Regions from separate parts of the Sphingopyxis sp. MWB1 genome, predicted to be linked through region 1. Evidence: predicted binding sites of a transcription regulator. Region 1 holds the regulator's gene; each other region holds the start of a gene.

What was found. Region 1 encodes LexA, which represses DNA repair genes until DNA is damaged. Its sites were predicted from a motif close to GTTCCNCNCTTGTTCT; they were not measured.
Region 2: the regulator LexA is predicted to act here: its motif matches at 2,563-2,578, upstream of JV18_RS0107600 (putative DNA modification/repair radical SAM protein).
Region 3: the regulator LexA is predicted to act here: its motif matches at 1,841-1,856, upstream of JV18_RS0108795 (ribonucleoside-diphosphate reductase subunit alpha).

The regions. Positions count from the first base shown of each region.
Region 1 is NZ_JQFJ01000002.1:76,230-81,471, reverse strand. It holds gene moaC (cyclic pyranopterin monophosphate synthase MoaC) at 1-467, shown strand, start outside; gene JV18_RS0101215 (molybdopterin molybdotransferase MoeA) at 464-1,654, shown strand; gene lexA (transcriptional repressor LexA) at 1,720-2,406, shown strand; gene JV18_RS0101205 (ComEC/Rec2 family competence protein) at 2,360-4,546, opposite strand; gene gltX (glutamate--tRNA ligase) at 4,620-5,242, shown strand, end outside.
Region 2 is NZ_JQFJ01000002.1:1,473,978-1,479,219, forward strand. It holds gene JV18_RS0107595 (UdgX family uracil-DNA binding protein) at 1-1,297, opposite strand, end outside; gene JV18_RS0107600 (putative DNA modification/repair radical SAM protein) at 1,294-2,544, opposite strand; gene JV18_RS0107605 (sensor histidine kinase) at 2,728-4,200, opposite strand; gene JV18_RS0107610 (response regulator) at 4,467-5,242, shown strand, end outside.
Region 3 is NZ_JQFJ01000002.1:1,750,483-1,755,724, reverse strand. It holds gene JV18_RS0108795 (ribonucleoside-diphosphate reductase subunit alpha) at 1-1,800, opposite strand, end outside; gene JV18_RS0108790 (EAL domain-containing protein) at 2,512-4,782, opposite strand; gene JV18_RS0108785 (acyl-CoA dehydrogenase) at 5,032-5,242, opposite strand, start outside.

The DNA.
Region 1 (5,242 bases):
CCCGCCCGACTCATCTCGACGAAACCGGCGCCGCGCATATGGTCGATGTCGGGGCCAAGCCCGCGACGCAGCGCCGCGCGGTGGCCAGCGGACGCATCACCATGTCGCCCGGCGCCCTCGAAGCGATCCGCAGCGGCAATGCCCCCAAGGGCGATGTGCTCTCCACCGCGCGCATCGCGGGCATCATGGCGGCGAAGCGCACCGCCGACCTCATCCCGCTTTGCCACCCCATCGCGCTCAGCAAGGTCAGCGTCGATTTCGCGTGGGAAGCAGACGGGCTTTCGGTCGCCGCCACCGCCGCCACCACCGGCCCGACGGGGGTGGAGATGGAGGCTCTCACCGCCGCCTCGGCCGCGCTGCTCACCCTTTATGACATGGCAAAGGCGCTCGACCGCGCGATGGTGATCGGCGACATTCGCCTGCTCGAAAAGAGCGGCGGGCGCTCGGGCGACTGGCGCGCCGCATGAGCGGGCTGCTCGCGGTCGAACAAGCCCAGACGCGCCCCCCCCCCCCCCGCCCGCCGCTTCCGCCCGAAGAAATCGCGGTAACTGAAGCCACTGGCCGCTATATTTCAGACCATGTTATAGCAGCGCGCGACCAGCCCGCCGCTCCGCTCTCGGCAATGGACGGCTATGCCATCCGCTTTGCCGATATGCCGGGGCCATGGCGCATCGCGGGCGAAGTCGCCGCTGGCACCGCCCCCACCGCCGCGCTGGCACCCGACGAGGCGATCCGTATTTTCACCGGCGCGATGCTGCCCGCGGGCGCCGACACAGTGATCGTGCAGGAAGATGTCACCGCCAAGGGCAGCGACCTCCTCCTCAGCGGCGAAGGCCCCGGCGCGGCGGGCCGCCATGTCCGCGCGGCGGGCGGCGATTTCCGCACCGGCGACCGGCTGCTTGCACGCGGCACCCGCCTCACTCCCGGCGCCATCGCCGCCGCGATCATGGGCGGCGCCGCGCGCTTCGCCGTCGGCGCCCGCCCGCGCATCGCCATACTCGCGACCGGCGACGAGCTTGTCGCCCCCGGCACGCCCCTCGCCCCCGGCCAGATCCCCGACAGCAACGGCATTATGCTCGCCGCCATGCTCGCCCCGCTCCCCGTCATCCTCGGCGAAAGCCGCCGCGTGCCCGACAGCCGTGCCGCGCTCGCCACCGCGCTGGCAGAGCTTGCCTCCCGCCATGACATCATCGTCACCATTGGCGGCGCATCGGTCGGCGACCATGATCATGTCGCGGGCGCGCTCGCCGATGCGGGCGGCACCCTCGATTTCTGGAAAATCGCCATGCGCCCCGGAAAGCCGCTCATCGCAGGCCGCATCGGCGACGCCGTGCTGCTCGGCCTCCCCGGCAATCCCGCCTCGGCCTTTGTCACTGCGACCTTGTTCCTGCTGCCGCTCGCGCGCCACCTCGCCGGGGCCGCCGATCCGCTGCCCCGCATCCGCCAGGCCCCGCTCGCCGCGCCGCTCGGCCCCGGAAAAGCCCGCCGCGAATATCTGCGCGCGCGCCTCACCGATGATGGCCTTCTGCCCTTCACCAGCCAGGATAGCGGCCAGACGCGCCCGCTGGCCGAGGCTGATGCGCTGCTCATCCGGGAGATCGGCGCTCCCCCGGCGCCCGCAGGCAGCATGGCACCCTATATCGGCATCGCTTGACAAATCGCGCTTCGTTCCACTATCGTTCCCCTTATGTCCGGTAATGGCATCGTGGAGAACGACCAATGTTGACCGCCAAGCAGCATGAGCTGCTCCGCTTCATCCAGCAAAAGCTCGACGACAGCGGCATTTCGCCTTCGTTTGAGGAAATGAAGGAAGCGCTGGGGCTGAAATCCAAATCGGGGATTCACCGTTTGATCAGCGCTTTGGAAGAACGCGGCTTTCTCCGCCGCCTGCCCAATCGCGCCCGCGCGCTGGAGGTGCTGAAGCTCCCCGACGCAGCAAAAGCTCCTGCCCCGGCTGGCGGCAGCGACAATATCGTCCCGCTCCGCAAGCCCGCGCCCGCGCTGCGCCCCGTGGCGGCGAATGATATTATTGAAGTGCCGCTGCACGGAAAAATCGCCGCTGGCGTGCCGATTGAGGCGTTTGAAGATCATGAACAGCTTTCGGTTCCCGCCGCGCTGCTCGGCTCGGGCGACCATTATGCGCTCGAAGTATCGGGCGATTCGATGGTCGAGGCGGGGATTCTCGACGGCGATTATGCGCTGATTCAAAAGGCCGATACCGCGCGCGAGGGGGAAATTGTCGTCGCGCTCGTCGATGGCGAAAATGCCACGCTCAAATATTTCCGCCGCGAAGGCGCGATGATCCGGCTCGATCCCGCCAACAGCGCCTATGAGCCGCAGCGCTACCCCGCCGAACGCGTCATGGTGCAAGGTCGGCTTTCGGGACTGCTTCGTCGTTACCACTAAGTTGCTGGGGGTTGCGCCACGGATGATCGTCGCGCACCCGGTGCGCCGCGACGACCCGCGGCGTCGCGCCCAGATAAAATAAAAGGCCGCCCGTTTCCGCGAGGCTGTCGCGGTCGATGGTCAGCCAGCGCGCGCGGCACGATCGCGGCAGCCAGCGTTCGCTGATCACCACATCGGCCGCGGCGCAGGCCGCCGCCATATCCTCCGCCTCCATCCGGTCGCGGCCATGGGCGACAAGGATGATGCGCGCATTCTCCGCCGCCTCCCCCGCCCCGCTTCGCTGCGCCCAGCGGCAAAGATCACGGTTGCATTCGGCATGGGAAAGCTCGGCCAGCGCCGTCAGCGGTGTGTCGATCCCGGCGGTCTCGGCCATGGCGCTTCGCACATAATCGCCCGCCCGCGCACGCAGCATCGCATAGCTGCCATCGGGCTGCGCCGCGGCAATATGCCGCCCGTCGCCCGTGACGAGCAGATCGGGGCGCGGCTGTAGCAGCAGCGCGCCCATGCCCAGGACGAGCGGCCCCGCGCCCCACCAGCGCCAGCCGCTTCGCCATAACAACATCCACAGTCCGCCCCCGATCGTCAGCGCAAAGCCCCAGGGCGGAAAGCTCGGCAGCGTCGTCACCGCGCCCGGCGCCCCCGCGACGCCATGCGCCAGCATGATGAGCAGGTTGAGCGCAGTTTCCGCCACCCACCAGAAGGGCGCGCCCAGCCCCGCCGCATCGAACAGCAGCGCGAGCGCCTCGGCGGGCATGATGACAAAGGTGGTGAGCGGAATGGCGATGATATTGGCGAGCGCGCCATAAAGCCCTGCCTTGTGGAAATGAAAAAGCGCAATCGGGGTCAGCGCAATCTCGACGACCGCGCCGGTCGCGAACAGCCCGGCAATGCCGCGCCCCAGCCGCTTGATCCGCGCCTCGTCCCGCCGCTCCAGAAAGGCGCGCATGGGGGCGCTTTCGTGGAGCGCGATAATCGCCGTCACCGCCGCAAAGCTCAATTGGAAGCTCGGCCCCGCCAGTGCCTCGGGCCAGAAGAGCATGACGATCAGCGCCCCCGCCGCAACCAGCCGCAGGGTCAAGGCCTCGCGCCCGATCAGAAAGGCGATAAGCACCAGCGTCGCGGCGATAAAACTCCGCAAGGTCGGCACTTCGGCCCCGGCGAGCAAGGTATAGCCGCCTCCCGCAAGCGCCCCCGCCGCCGCCGCGAGCGGCAGCACCAGCCCGGCAAGCGCCAGCCGGCGGCTGAGCGCGAGCAACCGCATCGCGAAAAACATCGCAAAGCCCACGACCGCGGTGACATGCAGCCCGCTGATCGACAACAGATGCGCGAGGCCCGACCGGCGCATCGCTTCCTCATCGGCCTCGTCAATCGCGCCCCGGTCGCCCGTCACCAGCGCCGATGCGACCCCGCCCGCCGACCCCGCCACCTCGCCCTGGATATGCGCGCTCAGCCGCGCGCGAAGCGGCGCTTCGGCCGCGCCCGCCCCCTTGGCGCTGGCAATGTCGCCGAAAATCGTGCCGACGCCGCCTATCCCGTCAAACCAGGCGCGCTGGGCAAAATCATATCCGCCGGGCAGGCTCGCCGATGGCGGCGGCATCAAGCGCGCGCGCAGGCCGATATATTCGCCCGCAACGATGCCCACCGCCTGTTCGCTGCGCGCGGTCAGCCGCAGGCGCGGCGGCAGGTCGGCGCGCGCGATCGGGCGCAGCCACAGCCGTATCTGCCCGCGCGCGGGCAGCGGCTGCACCCGTTCGACCCCGGCGGAAAATTCGGTCGTCACCGGCCAGGCGAGCACTGGCGCCGCGACCCACAGCGCGCGGCCCCAGATCAGCAGCAATCCCGCCGCCATCGCCGCGCATCCGATGACGAGCATTCGCCCGCTGCGCCGCCGCCAGCCGATCAGCAGCCCGGCACAAACCCCCGCGCCGAGCAGCAACAGCAGCCCGATCCACGCCGTGCGCGTGGGCAGCGCGAGCCAGGCCGTGATCCCCGCGCCCAGCGCAATTGGCAGCCACAGGCCGATGCGTTCGCGCTCGCGCTCCAGTCGCGCCTCCAGCGCGTCCAGAACGCGCGCGACCATGCGCGCGCGCGCTTGCGCCGCCCGCGCGCGAATGGGCGTTTGAAGCTGCCTTGTCGCCATGCTAGGGGCTGCCCCGATCCCTTTCCGGCGCCCAGATTGGCCGGAATTTTCAAACTGAGTGAAAGACCCGTCGGTGGCAACTGAAATCCCTACCAATATTGCAGAACCGCGTGAGGCGACCGGCGCCGATGTCGTGACCCGTTTCGCCCCCTCCCCCACGGGTTTTCTCCATATCGGCGGCGCGCGCACGGCGCTGTTCAACTGGCTGTTCGCGCGCCATCATGGCGGCAAATTCCTGCTGCGGGTCGAGGACACCGACCGCGCGCGTTCGACCGATGACGCGATTGAAGCGATTCTCGACGGGATGCGCTGGCTCGATCTCGACTGGGACGGCGACACCGTCTTCCAATTCGCCCGCGCACCCCGCCATGCCGAGGTGGCAGCCGCCTTGCTCGAAAAGGGCGCGGCCTATCGCTGTTATCTGACGCAGGATGAACTCGCCGCAATGCGGGCAGAGGCGCAGGAAAAGCGCCTGCCCTTCCGCGTCCGCAGCCCGTGGCGCGACCGGAGCGACGGCGACCCCGCCGCGCCGCATGTGGTGCGCCTGCGCGCGCCGCAGGATGGTGCGACGACGATCCGCGACCGGGTGCAGGGCGAGGTGACGGTGCAAAATGCCGAACTCGACGATTTCATCCTGCTACGCAGCGACGGCACCCCCACCTATATGCTCAGCGTCGTCGTCGATGATCATGACAT
Region 2 (5,242 bases), 1.4 Mb from region 1:
CCAGCGCGTGCACCGCGCCGCGCATCGACGCGATGCTCGCGCTCTTGCCCGTCACGCCGCGCAGCGCGCTTGCGCCAAGCGTGACGATCAGTTCGGGCTGGACGAGCGCGCGCTCCTTGTCGAGCCACCAGCGACAAACGTCGATCTCGCCCGCCGTCGGCGTCTGGTGGATCCGCCTTTTGCCGCGCGGCTGAAACTTGAAATGCTTGACCGCATTGGTGAGGAAAATCCGCCGCCGGTCGATCCCGGCTTCGTCCAGCGCCGCGTCGAGCAATTGCCCGGCGGGTCCAACGAAAGGACGCCCCTGCAAGTCTTCCTGATCGCCCGGCTGTTCACCGACCACCATGATGCGCGCGCCTTGAGGCCCCTCGCCCGCGACGCCCTGCGTCGCATCGCAATGGAGCGGGCAGCGCGTGCAGCGGTCGACCGCGTGGGCAAGCTCGCCCAGCGTCGCCACTTCATCTGTCGGGGTGCCGGTTTCGGCCACGCGCGTCCGCCATTTCTCCGTCCGGGGGTTCGCCATCGAAACGGCCTCGGCGCGCATCCGTTCCACCCGCGCCTCGGCCCCGGCGAGCAGCGGCGCGATATCCTGCGCCTCGGGCAAATTGTGCCAATATTTCTTCGGCATTTCGGCGCGCATCGCCGCAATCTTGACGCGCGCGGGATTGAAGATCGCGCCATAATAGGTGCGCCATTGATCCTCGACGACATCGCTGACCGGCACCTCGTCGCGCGTCCCGCCGGGACCGAAGCGGAGCTCGTCGTCGGCCCAGATCGCGCGCGCATCGGGGGTCACGATTGCCCAGTCCATGCCGGTGAAGCGCCGCTGGAAAAAGGGCGCGGTCAGGCGAAGGATACGGTGCGACGGTTCGAACCATGCCGCGAAACGCTCACGCCCGGCATCGTCGCCGATCCGGCGAAAGCGCACAAAGGCGTGCATCTTGTGAATGTCGCGGCGGATCGCCTTGTCGGCCTTCATCAGCCAATCGATATCGGCATCGGTGCGCCGCGCGAGCAATTGCTGGTCGCGCGCCGCGCGCCAGACGATACGGTAAAGCCGCGCGGGAACCTCGGCATCGCGGTGGCAGATCACGCGGTCGGCGATGACGAGCAATTCGCGCGACACCGACACGCTCGCCTCGGCGCTCGCGGTTCCCGCATCGCCGAACAGCGACGCCCCCTCGCCTGCGCCGCGCCAGCTCACCGCCTCGGGCGGCACCCCGGCGGCGAGAAGCCCGCGCGCAGCGGCGCGCCATTCGGCAAAATCGCCGGGGGTCTCGAGCACCACCTCCCTCACAGGGCAAGCGCCAATTGTTCGGGCGGCGGCGCGAAACGCGCGCGCAGGTCGGCGCTGTCGGTCAGCATCCCCGGCCGCCAGTCGGGCGTCAGGATAAAGGGAAGCAATTTTTTAACCGATACGGTGATTTTTCCCAGATCGGCGAGGCGAAGTTTACCCAGCCGCCGCGCACCGATGATCCGATCCACCGCGCGTGTGCCCAGCCCCGGAACGCGCAGCAGCATTTCGCGCGGCGCGCAGTTGATATCGACCGGAAAAGCTTCGCGCCGCTGCAGCGCCCAGGCAAGCTTGGGGTCGATCGCCAGGTCGAGCATGCCGCCTTGCGCGCCCGCCATGATCTCGGCGCGCTCGAAGCCATAGAAGCGCAGCAACCAGTCGGCCTGGTACAGCCGATGTTCGCGCATCAGGGGCGGGCGGACCGGCGGCAGGTCGCTGCTCGCGTCGGGGATCGGGCTGTATGCCGAATAATAGACGCGGCGCAGGCGATAGCCCGAATAGAGGTTCGCCGCGCTTTTCAATATATCATCGTCGCGCGCCGCGTCGGCCCCGACGATCATCTGTGTCGATTGCCCCGCAGGCGCAAAACGCGGCGGCTTTGCCTTGCCGATCAACCGGCTTTTCGCGGCGTCGAGCACCTCGGCCTCGCGCGTGCGGACCGACGCCATCGTCTTGCGGATCGTCGCCGGCTTTTTCTCGGGCGCGAAATTGGCCAGCCCCGCCTCGGTCGGCAATTCGACATTGGTCGACAGCCGGTCGGCATAAATGCCCGCGAGTGCGATCAGCGCAGGATCCGCCCCCGCAATTGTCTTCAGATGGATATAGCCCTGAAAGCGATGCTCCTCGCGCAGCAGCCGCGCGACCTCGACCAGCTGTTCCATCGTATAATCTTCGGACCGGATGATCCCCGACGAAAGGAACAGCCCCTCGATATAATTGCGCTTGTAGAAATCGAGCGCGAGCCGCACGACCTCCTGCGGGTCGAAACGCGCACGCGGCACATTGCTCGACGCGCGATTGATACAGAAGCGGCAATCGTAAACGCAGAAATTGGTGAGCAATATCTTGAGGAGCGAGATGCAGCGCCCGTCGGGCGCATAGCTGTGGCAGATGCCCATGCCTTCGGTCGACCCGATGCCCCCGGTCGCGGTCGAGTCCCGCTTGATCGTTCCCGAAGAGGCGCAGGAGGCGTCATATTTGGCGGCATCCGCCAATATCGCGAGCTTGGACAAAAGATTCGGCTTGCTCATTCCTTGGCTTTAGCAGAGAGAACAAAAAAAGAACACTGTGTTTGAGGGTGACGATCCTATTCCAGCAAATTGCGCGACCCCCGGCGAAAGCCGGAGTCCAGAGCGGGACAGCGCTACGCAGCGAAACCCTTGGCCTTGCTCTCTATCTGTGGCCCTAGGGGACAGCGAGAGCCGATCGGCCCCTCACGCCTCCTGCCAGCGCGCAGGCAGGCTGATCTCGCACACCAGCCCCGTCGGCTCCCACCGCCGTTCGATCGTTCCGCCCAGATTGTTGCGGACGCTGCGTTCCATCAGCAAGGTGCCAAAGCTGGTGCGCTCTGGGGGGATCACTTCGCCTTCCCCGCCCGTCTCGGTCCAGCGCAGCCGGAACTGGCGCTGTTCGACATTTTCGTCATCCTGCGACCATTGAACATCGACGCGGCCATGTTCGGTCGACAAGGCGCCATGCTTGACCGCATTGGTCGCCAGCTCGTTGAAGAGCAGCGCCATGGAGACCAGGGCATTTTCCGGTAACAGTAGGTCAGGGCCTTCCCAGCGGATGCGCGGAAAGGCGGCCTCGACCTCGCGCAACAGCGCATGAATCGAGCCGGTGAGGAAATTGGCGCCCAGCAAGACATTTTGCGCACGGTTGAGCGCGTCGAGCCGGCTGCTGATCCGGTCGACATAGTCTTCGACGTCGCGCGAATTATGCCGGGTCAAGGAAATGATGGCGCCCACGGTGGCAAAAAGGTTCCGCATTCGGTGGTGCAATTCGCGCATCAGCAAATTGGCATTTTCCTGGCGGCTCTTCTGCTCGGTAATGTCGATGTTGATACCGGTCAGCACCGCTTCATTGCTGCGCACATCCCAATCCGCCCGCCCGGCAAGCCAGCGCACCCCGCGGTCGGGATGAAGGACGCGGAAATCGCTCGAATAAGGGACACCATTGCCGATGGCGTCGTCGAGCGCGGCGCGCACCTTGTCGCGGTCATCGGGATGAATACGTTCCATGGCCGCGTCCGCAGTCGTCAACCGCTCATAATCGCCGCCCCATAATTCGGCGGTGGCCCCGCGCCATTTCAATCCTCTTTTATCGGGATCAAGCTGCCAGATGGCCACGCTCGAAAAATCAAGCGCGCGCTCCAGCATATGGCGCGTTTCATCGCGCTGGAAAGCGGTGCGGCGCAATTCGGCCTCGGCCATGACAATCGCCGCAAAATCTTCCAGCCGCTGCATTCCCCGCGCATCGGGGGCTTCGCGCGCCTTGCGATCAATGATGCATAAAGTGCCGATGACCGCGTCATTGGGCGCACGAAGGGGAACCCCGGCGTAAAAACGGATGTGGGGATCATCCCTTACCAGGGGATTGTCGCGAAAACGCGGGTCTTCCAGGGCGTTCGAAACCACCACTGGCCGCTCTTCCACCACCACATGCTGGCAAAAGCTGATGTCCCGCGGGGTTTCCGGAACATCCAGCCCATGCACCGATTTAAACCATTGTCGGCGGTCATCGACCAGCACCACCAACGCGATCGGCACATCGAACAAATCGGCGACCAACGCAGTCACCCGGTCGAATGCCTGTTCGGGGGACGTGTCCAGCAGCCGATATTCACGCAGCGTTTCCAGCCGCTCCTGTTCGCGCATATCGTCTTGACGCTGGTTGCTGACTGCCAAATCCCGCCCCTCTTTATCCGTCGAGGCCGTCATATCCTTCTGCCTCTCGGATTGCTCTGCCATGAATCGGGTTCCCAAAAAAGCGTCTCGGACCGTCAATATGGAAAAGCGTTTCATTCCATTTGCTTATCACGGCCTCCTGGCGCCACTGAAGGATTCTACGCATTTCCTCCCTACAAGTTGCAGGAGACAAAGCGTCTTTTGAATTAAATGGGAACCGAAACGCTTCAGCGCGCGTATCTCGCTTTCATTGTGGGAGGCAATCAATGGGTTTGGGCGAAGAGATTCGTGGACATTTACCGTTTCTGCGCCGCTATGCGCGCGCATTGACAGGCAGCCAGCAGCATGGCGATAATTTTGTCCACACGACGCTTGAGGTGATCGTCGCTGCCCCTGAAGAGTTCAGCGCCGGGCATGGAAGCCGTATTGACCTTTACCGTCATTTCCATCGCATATGGGAAAGCGCCTTCCTCACCGATGGCGAAGGTGATGACACCGAGGAAGACCCGCTGGTGCGCGCCGCCAACCGCCGCCTTGCCATCATGACTCCGCTTGCGCGGCAAATCTTGCTGCTTACCGCTCTCGAAGGCTTTAGCGTCGCCGATACCGCCATTATCACGGGCACCGATGACAAAACGGTCGAGCGACTGCTTGAAGAGGCCGTTGCCGAAATCGACAGGGAATCGCGCACCTCGGTCTTGATCATCGAAGATGAACCGCTGATCGCCATGGAACTGGAACAGATTGTCCGCAGCTTGGGGCATGAAGTCGCGGGCATCGCCACCACCCATGACGATGCCGTCGCGGCTTTTGAACGCACCGAAGCCGGATTGGTGCTCGCCGATATTCAGCTTGCCGACGGGTCTTCGGGGATTGATGCAGTGCAGGACATATTGGCGCGCGCGCCCGTTCCTGCCATTTTCATCACCGCTTTTCCCGAACGCTTGCTCACCGGCAATTGCGTCGAGCCCACCTTCCTCATTTCCAAGCCTTTTCGGGAAAATACGGTGCGCGCGGCGATCAGCCAAAGCCTGCTTTTCAC
Region 3 (5,242 bases), 1.7 Mb from region 1:
CCACGCGCGGTAGTGGAGCATGAGCAGGTCCCATTTCTCGACATCCGCCGGGATGAAGAGGTTCAGCGACGCGGCCTGGTCGATATAGGGCGTGCGGTCGGCGGCGAGTTCGAGCAGCCAGCGCTGGTCGATCTCGAAGCTCGTCTTGAAGCAGTCCTTCTCGTCCTGCGTCAGGAAGTCGAGGTGCTGGACGCTGCCCCCCTTTTCGAGGATCGTGTTCCACACATTGTCGCTGTTCTTCGCCTTGTCGACGAGCAGCGCCTCGAGATGCGGGTTCTTGACCACAAAGCTGCCCGACAGCGTCTTGTGCGTGTAGATGTTCGCGGGGATCGGCTCGATGCACGCGCTGGTGCCGCCGCAGATGATGCTGATCGACGCGGTCGGCGCGATCGCCATCTTGCACGAAAAGCGCTCCATCACGCCCTGATCGGCGGCGTCGGGGCAGGGGCCGCGCTCTTTGGCGAGCAGCATCGACGCGGCGTCGACCTGGCTGCGGATATGCTTGAAGATGCGCAGGTTCGACGATTTCGCCATCGCGCCCTCGAACGGAAGGCCGCGCGCCTGGAGGAAGCTGTGGAAGCCCATCACGCCGAGGCCGACCGAGCGCTCGCGGCTCGCCGAATATTTGGCGCGCGCCATTTCGGGCGGGGCGCGGTCGATATAATCCTGAAGGACATTGTCGAGCATGCGCATCACATCTTCGATGAAGCGCTTGTCGCCGTTCCACTCGTCCCAGGTTTCGAGGTTGAGCGACGAGAGGCAGCAGACCGCGGTGCGGTCATTACCCAGATGGTCGCGGCCCGTCGGCAGCGTGATCTCGCTGCACAGGTTCGACGTCGTGACCTTGAGCCCCAGCTCGCGGTGATGCTTGGGCATCATCCGGTTCACCTGGTCGATGAAGATGATATAGGGCTCGCCCGTCGCAAGGCGCGTTTCGACCAGCTTCTGGAACAGGCTGCGCGCATCAACCGTGTTGCGGACGCTGCCGTCGCGCGGGCTGCGCAGGTCAAATTCGCGGCCGTCGCGCACCGCTTCCATAAATTCATCGGTGATCAGCACGCCATGGTGCAGGTTCAGCGCCTTGCGGTTGAAATCGCCCGAGGGTTTGCGAACCTCCAGAAACTCTTCAATCTCGGGGTGCGAGACGTCGAGATAGCAGGCCGCCGAGCCGCGGCGCAGCGAGCCCTGGCTGATTGCGAGGGTGAGCGAGTCCATCACGCGGACAAAGGGGATGATCCCGCTGGTCTTGCCATTGAGGCCGACCGGTTCGCCAATGCCGCGCACCGCGCCCCAATAGGTGCCGATGCCGCCGCCGCGGCTCGCCAGCCAGACATTTTCATTCCAGGTGTTGACGATGCCTTCGAGGCTGTCGTCGACCGAATTGAGATAGCAGGAGATGGGAAGGCCGCGTCCGGTGCCGCCGTTCGACAAGACGGGGGTCGCGGGCATGAACCACAGGCGCGAGATATAATCGTAAAGGCGCTGGGCGTGCTCGGCATCGTCGGCATAGGCGTCGGCGACGCGCGCGAACAAGTCCTGATAGGATTCGCCGGGGAGGAGATAGCGGTCCTGCAGGGTTTCCTTGCCAAAATCGGTCAGCAGCGCGTCGCGGCTGGCGTCGGTGACAATGGAAAAGCGCCGCGCGCGGATTTTCGGCTCGTCGCTCTGGTTCAGCTTGGCGGCCACGTCCCCTTCAGGGAGGGCGGAAGCTGCGGGCGCTTCATTTGGCGCTTCATTCTTCGTCAATTCCACCGCCGACACGTCGCTTGTCTCCACTCGATCCGTTTCCCGAAAGTCCATCTGACCGCCCCTGTTTTCCCAATACGCCGCCTGGCGCGATGTTCCACTCTTGTTCGACTCGGGACGAAGCCCCAGTCTATCACGTCTGCGGGTGGCATGGGGGCACTATTTGGACGCAACAGAGGGTGTCCCGCTATCCACATGGCGTGGACAGCGGAATTCCGCCATTTTGGGCCAAATACTAATTATTGGGTGCCCCCTTCGGCCGACCCACCACCTATAGTGCCACGTCGGCGCTGCGATGCAAGACGGTAAATGGGGCTTGACCGACTCGGCTCGTCGCCCGTTTGATTCGCTTCATCGTGCCTGCGACCCGGGGAAGCGCGGGAAAGCGGGCTTTCCCAATCAAAAGTGCGCCGCGAACGCGAGGCCTTTTCTTAAGAAAATATTTATCCCTGCCGAGGGCTTGACAGAAGGGCGACTTGAGGGGGCGCTTGAGCCCCTGCTTCGCTATTGACGCTATCGCCGGACAACGCCCGCCTCCAAAAGAAAAGGCCCCGGCAAATGCCGAGGCCCTATCCTGTTAAAATCTATACTCGATTAAGCGTGCGCGCCGCCGTTGCCGGTGCCGCCGCCGCCCATCCAACTCCAAAACCAACCCATAACAAACCTCCTGTAGGTACTGCTCGGATCGAACAGTTAACATGGTATTTACCATATTCCTCAAGGTTAATCGAGTCTTAACCATAACTATGGGCCTGATGGCGTTGTTCAGGCAGAGCGCGCTTTGCTGTTATTGTGCAGCGCCTTTGAAAGGTCGGCAAAATTCTGTGGTTTTCCAAGGTAATAGCCTTGGCCTACGTCGCAATTGAGCTGCCCCAGCAACTGCATCGTCGCTCGGTCCTCTATGCCCTCTGCCACGGCGACGGCGCCCAATCGATGGGCGAGGTCAATTGTGGACTTAACGATTTCAAAATTGCGGGACGAATCGCACATGGTGCCAACGAAACGTTTGTCGATCTTGATTTCGTCCGCCTCGATTTCGGTCAGATATTCAAGGTTCGACTGACCGGTGCCATAATCGTCGATCGACAGGCGTACGCCTGCGCGCCGCAATTGGCTCAGGGTCTGGCGCGCCTGACGACTATTTTCGATCTGCGCGGTTTCGGTGATTTCAATTGTCAGCATCTCCGGCGGAAGATGATGCGCGGTCAGCATCACCCGGATCGTGCTCACAAGGTCGGCATGGTCGAGCAAGGCGGCGGAGAGATTGACCGACATATGCGCGACTATGCCCTCGTCGCGTAATTGGGCGCTGGAGCGAATAGCCTGATCCATGACGAACAGTGTCAGGCGATAGATATCCTGGCTCTTCTCCGCTTGAACGATAAATTCATCGGGCGGAATGGGGCCGCGTGTTGGGTGGCTCCAGCGCGCCAGCGCTTCGATGCCGACCAGCGAACCGCTGTCGATATGATATTGCGGCTGATAAGCGACCCAGATATCGCCTCCGATCAGGGCATCTTCCAGTTCCGAATGGAAGCTCAGCTGCCAGCCGGCATCCTCCTGGCCACGGGGGGTATATTTCGTCCAAAGCGCACGGGTGCGTATCGCGTGCTCCGCAGCGACCAGGGCGGCGGCCAGCCGCTGGCCGTTGGACCCTTCAAATTCGTCATTGACCCCAAAGGCGATCGACACGTCGACGCGCAACTCTCCGATGGTCAGGGGAGCATTGAAGAGCGCGGCGAGACCCGCCAGCTGACTCTCAATCTGGCTATGCTGATAATAGGGGACCAGCCAGGCAAAACTGCCGTCGGGGTCATGGTGCAAGGCGGTGCCTTGTGATGCCAGTTGCAACCGGCGCGCAACCTGCTCGATCAATTGCTGGCTACCCTCACCGGGCAGAAAGGCGGTCAGATCGTCGAAATTGACGAGCTTGGCCGCGATGACAGTGTGGCTACCGAAAGCAGCCTGATTGCGTAGCGCCTCAAAATTGGGAAGGCCGGAAACCGGATTTTGCCGTTGCGCAGATTGTTTGCGCCGCTGCCTTGTTACATTCGCGGCGATGGCGGCGACAAGCACGAGGGCAGGGCCCACCACCGTAGTGACCAACTGGGCTGCGAGCCAAATTTTTCCGCCGATCACCAGCAGAATAGCCGCGCTGGCCGCCAGATAAAAGTGGCGACCCCTTTTATACCACAGCCCTACGGCGAGGGCGATGCCGGCCGCAGCGAGGCTCAACCACCAGCCGATATCGCTGGGAAGGCCACGCTTGAGCGTTTCCGCGCCGATCAGATGAATGAAAGCTCCCGGAATACGGTCATGCCCGGGCAGAAAATGTGTGTCCTGAAAGGTCGGCGCGGTCGCCGCAAAAATGACATCTTTGCCCGCAAGCTCTGCGGTCCCGGCTTTGCCAGTCAACAGGTCCAGCGCGCTGACGACGGGAATGGAATCGGTGCGATAGGAATAATCGAGGGCATAGGTTGTCGGCGTCTTGATGTAACGGCGCGCAATCTCCGCGGACATGCTCGGATAAATCTGCCCATTCATCTCCAGCGCGACCGGCAACCGCCAAACCTGCCAATATTCATATTCCCAACCGATCGGGACGCGCTGCGCTTTCGGGCCAAAAGCAACGGTGGGAAAACGTGTGAACTGCGTTGCACCTTGCCGCGTCGATTTTGCCTCCACCGCCAGTCCCACGCGTTCCCCCATCTCACGGACGGCACGGGTCAGCTTCGGGAAATCCGCATCTTTTTCGCGGCGGTCATAAATAAAGTCGATGAACAATCGGGCGGCCCCCGCCTTGTCGATCGCCTCAACAATTTTGGCGTGCTGCGTCATCGACACATCGCCATTTTCGAAATGCTCCAGCGTCTTTTCATCAAGAGCTACTACGGCAATGTCGCCGGATACGGGACGCCAGGCCAATCGGCCGATTGCCGCCTCAACCATGCGGTCGATCGGTTCGGAGGCGTCTGAAAGCCCGACGGCAAGTGCCAGCAGCAGCGACACCCCGATGGCGCGCCAACTGATGATCATATTGGGGCCAGATTTTGGCACGCACGTCTCCAGCAATTGCCGGATGTGCTTAGAATGCGATGGTTATCATTGCGTTAATTATGAATGAAATCTTTCGCGGCACGAAAGGCGGGGGGCGCCCCTTGTGTGCACAGCCGAGCGGCGCAAGGGCGACAGCAGCCCCCGCCGGCGCGGGGGCGGTGCCTTTTGTTGTGACCTGCGCGGACGGCGCTGACACGGGGCTCTTCCCGCTGCCGCCTCTCTGCCGCTTCAGCCGAGCGTGGGAAGCGGCGCCAGCGCCGCGTCGCCCGCGAGCGCCGAGGGGGCAAGGCCCGTTGCCGCGGGCACAATCTGCTGCAGGTAAAAGCGGGTCGAGGCGATTTTGGCTTCCAGAAACGCCGTGTCGCCGCTGTCTTCTGCCAGCCCGGCCTTGGCCGCATGGTGCTGGATCGCCATCAGCCAGCCGCAGGTCGCGGTGGCG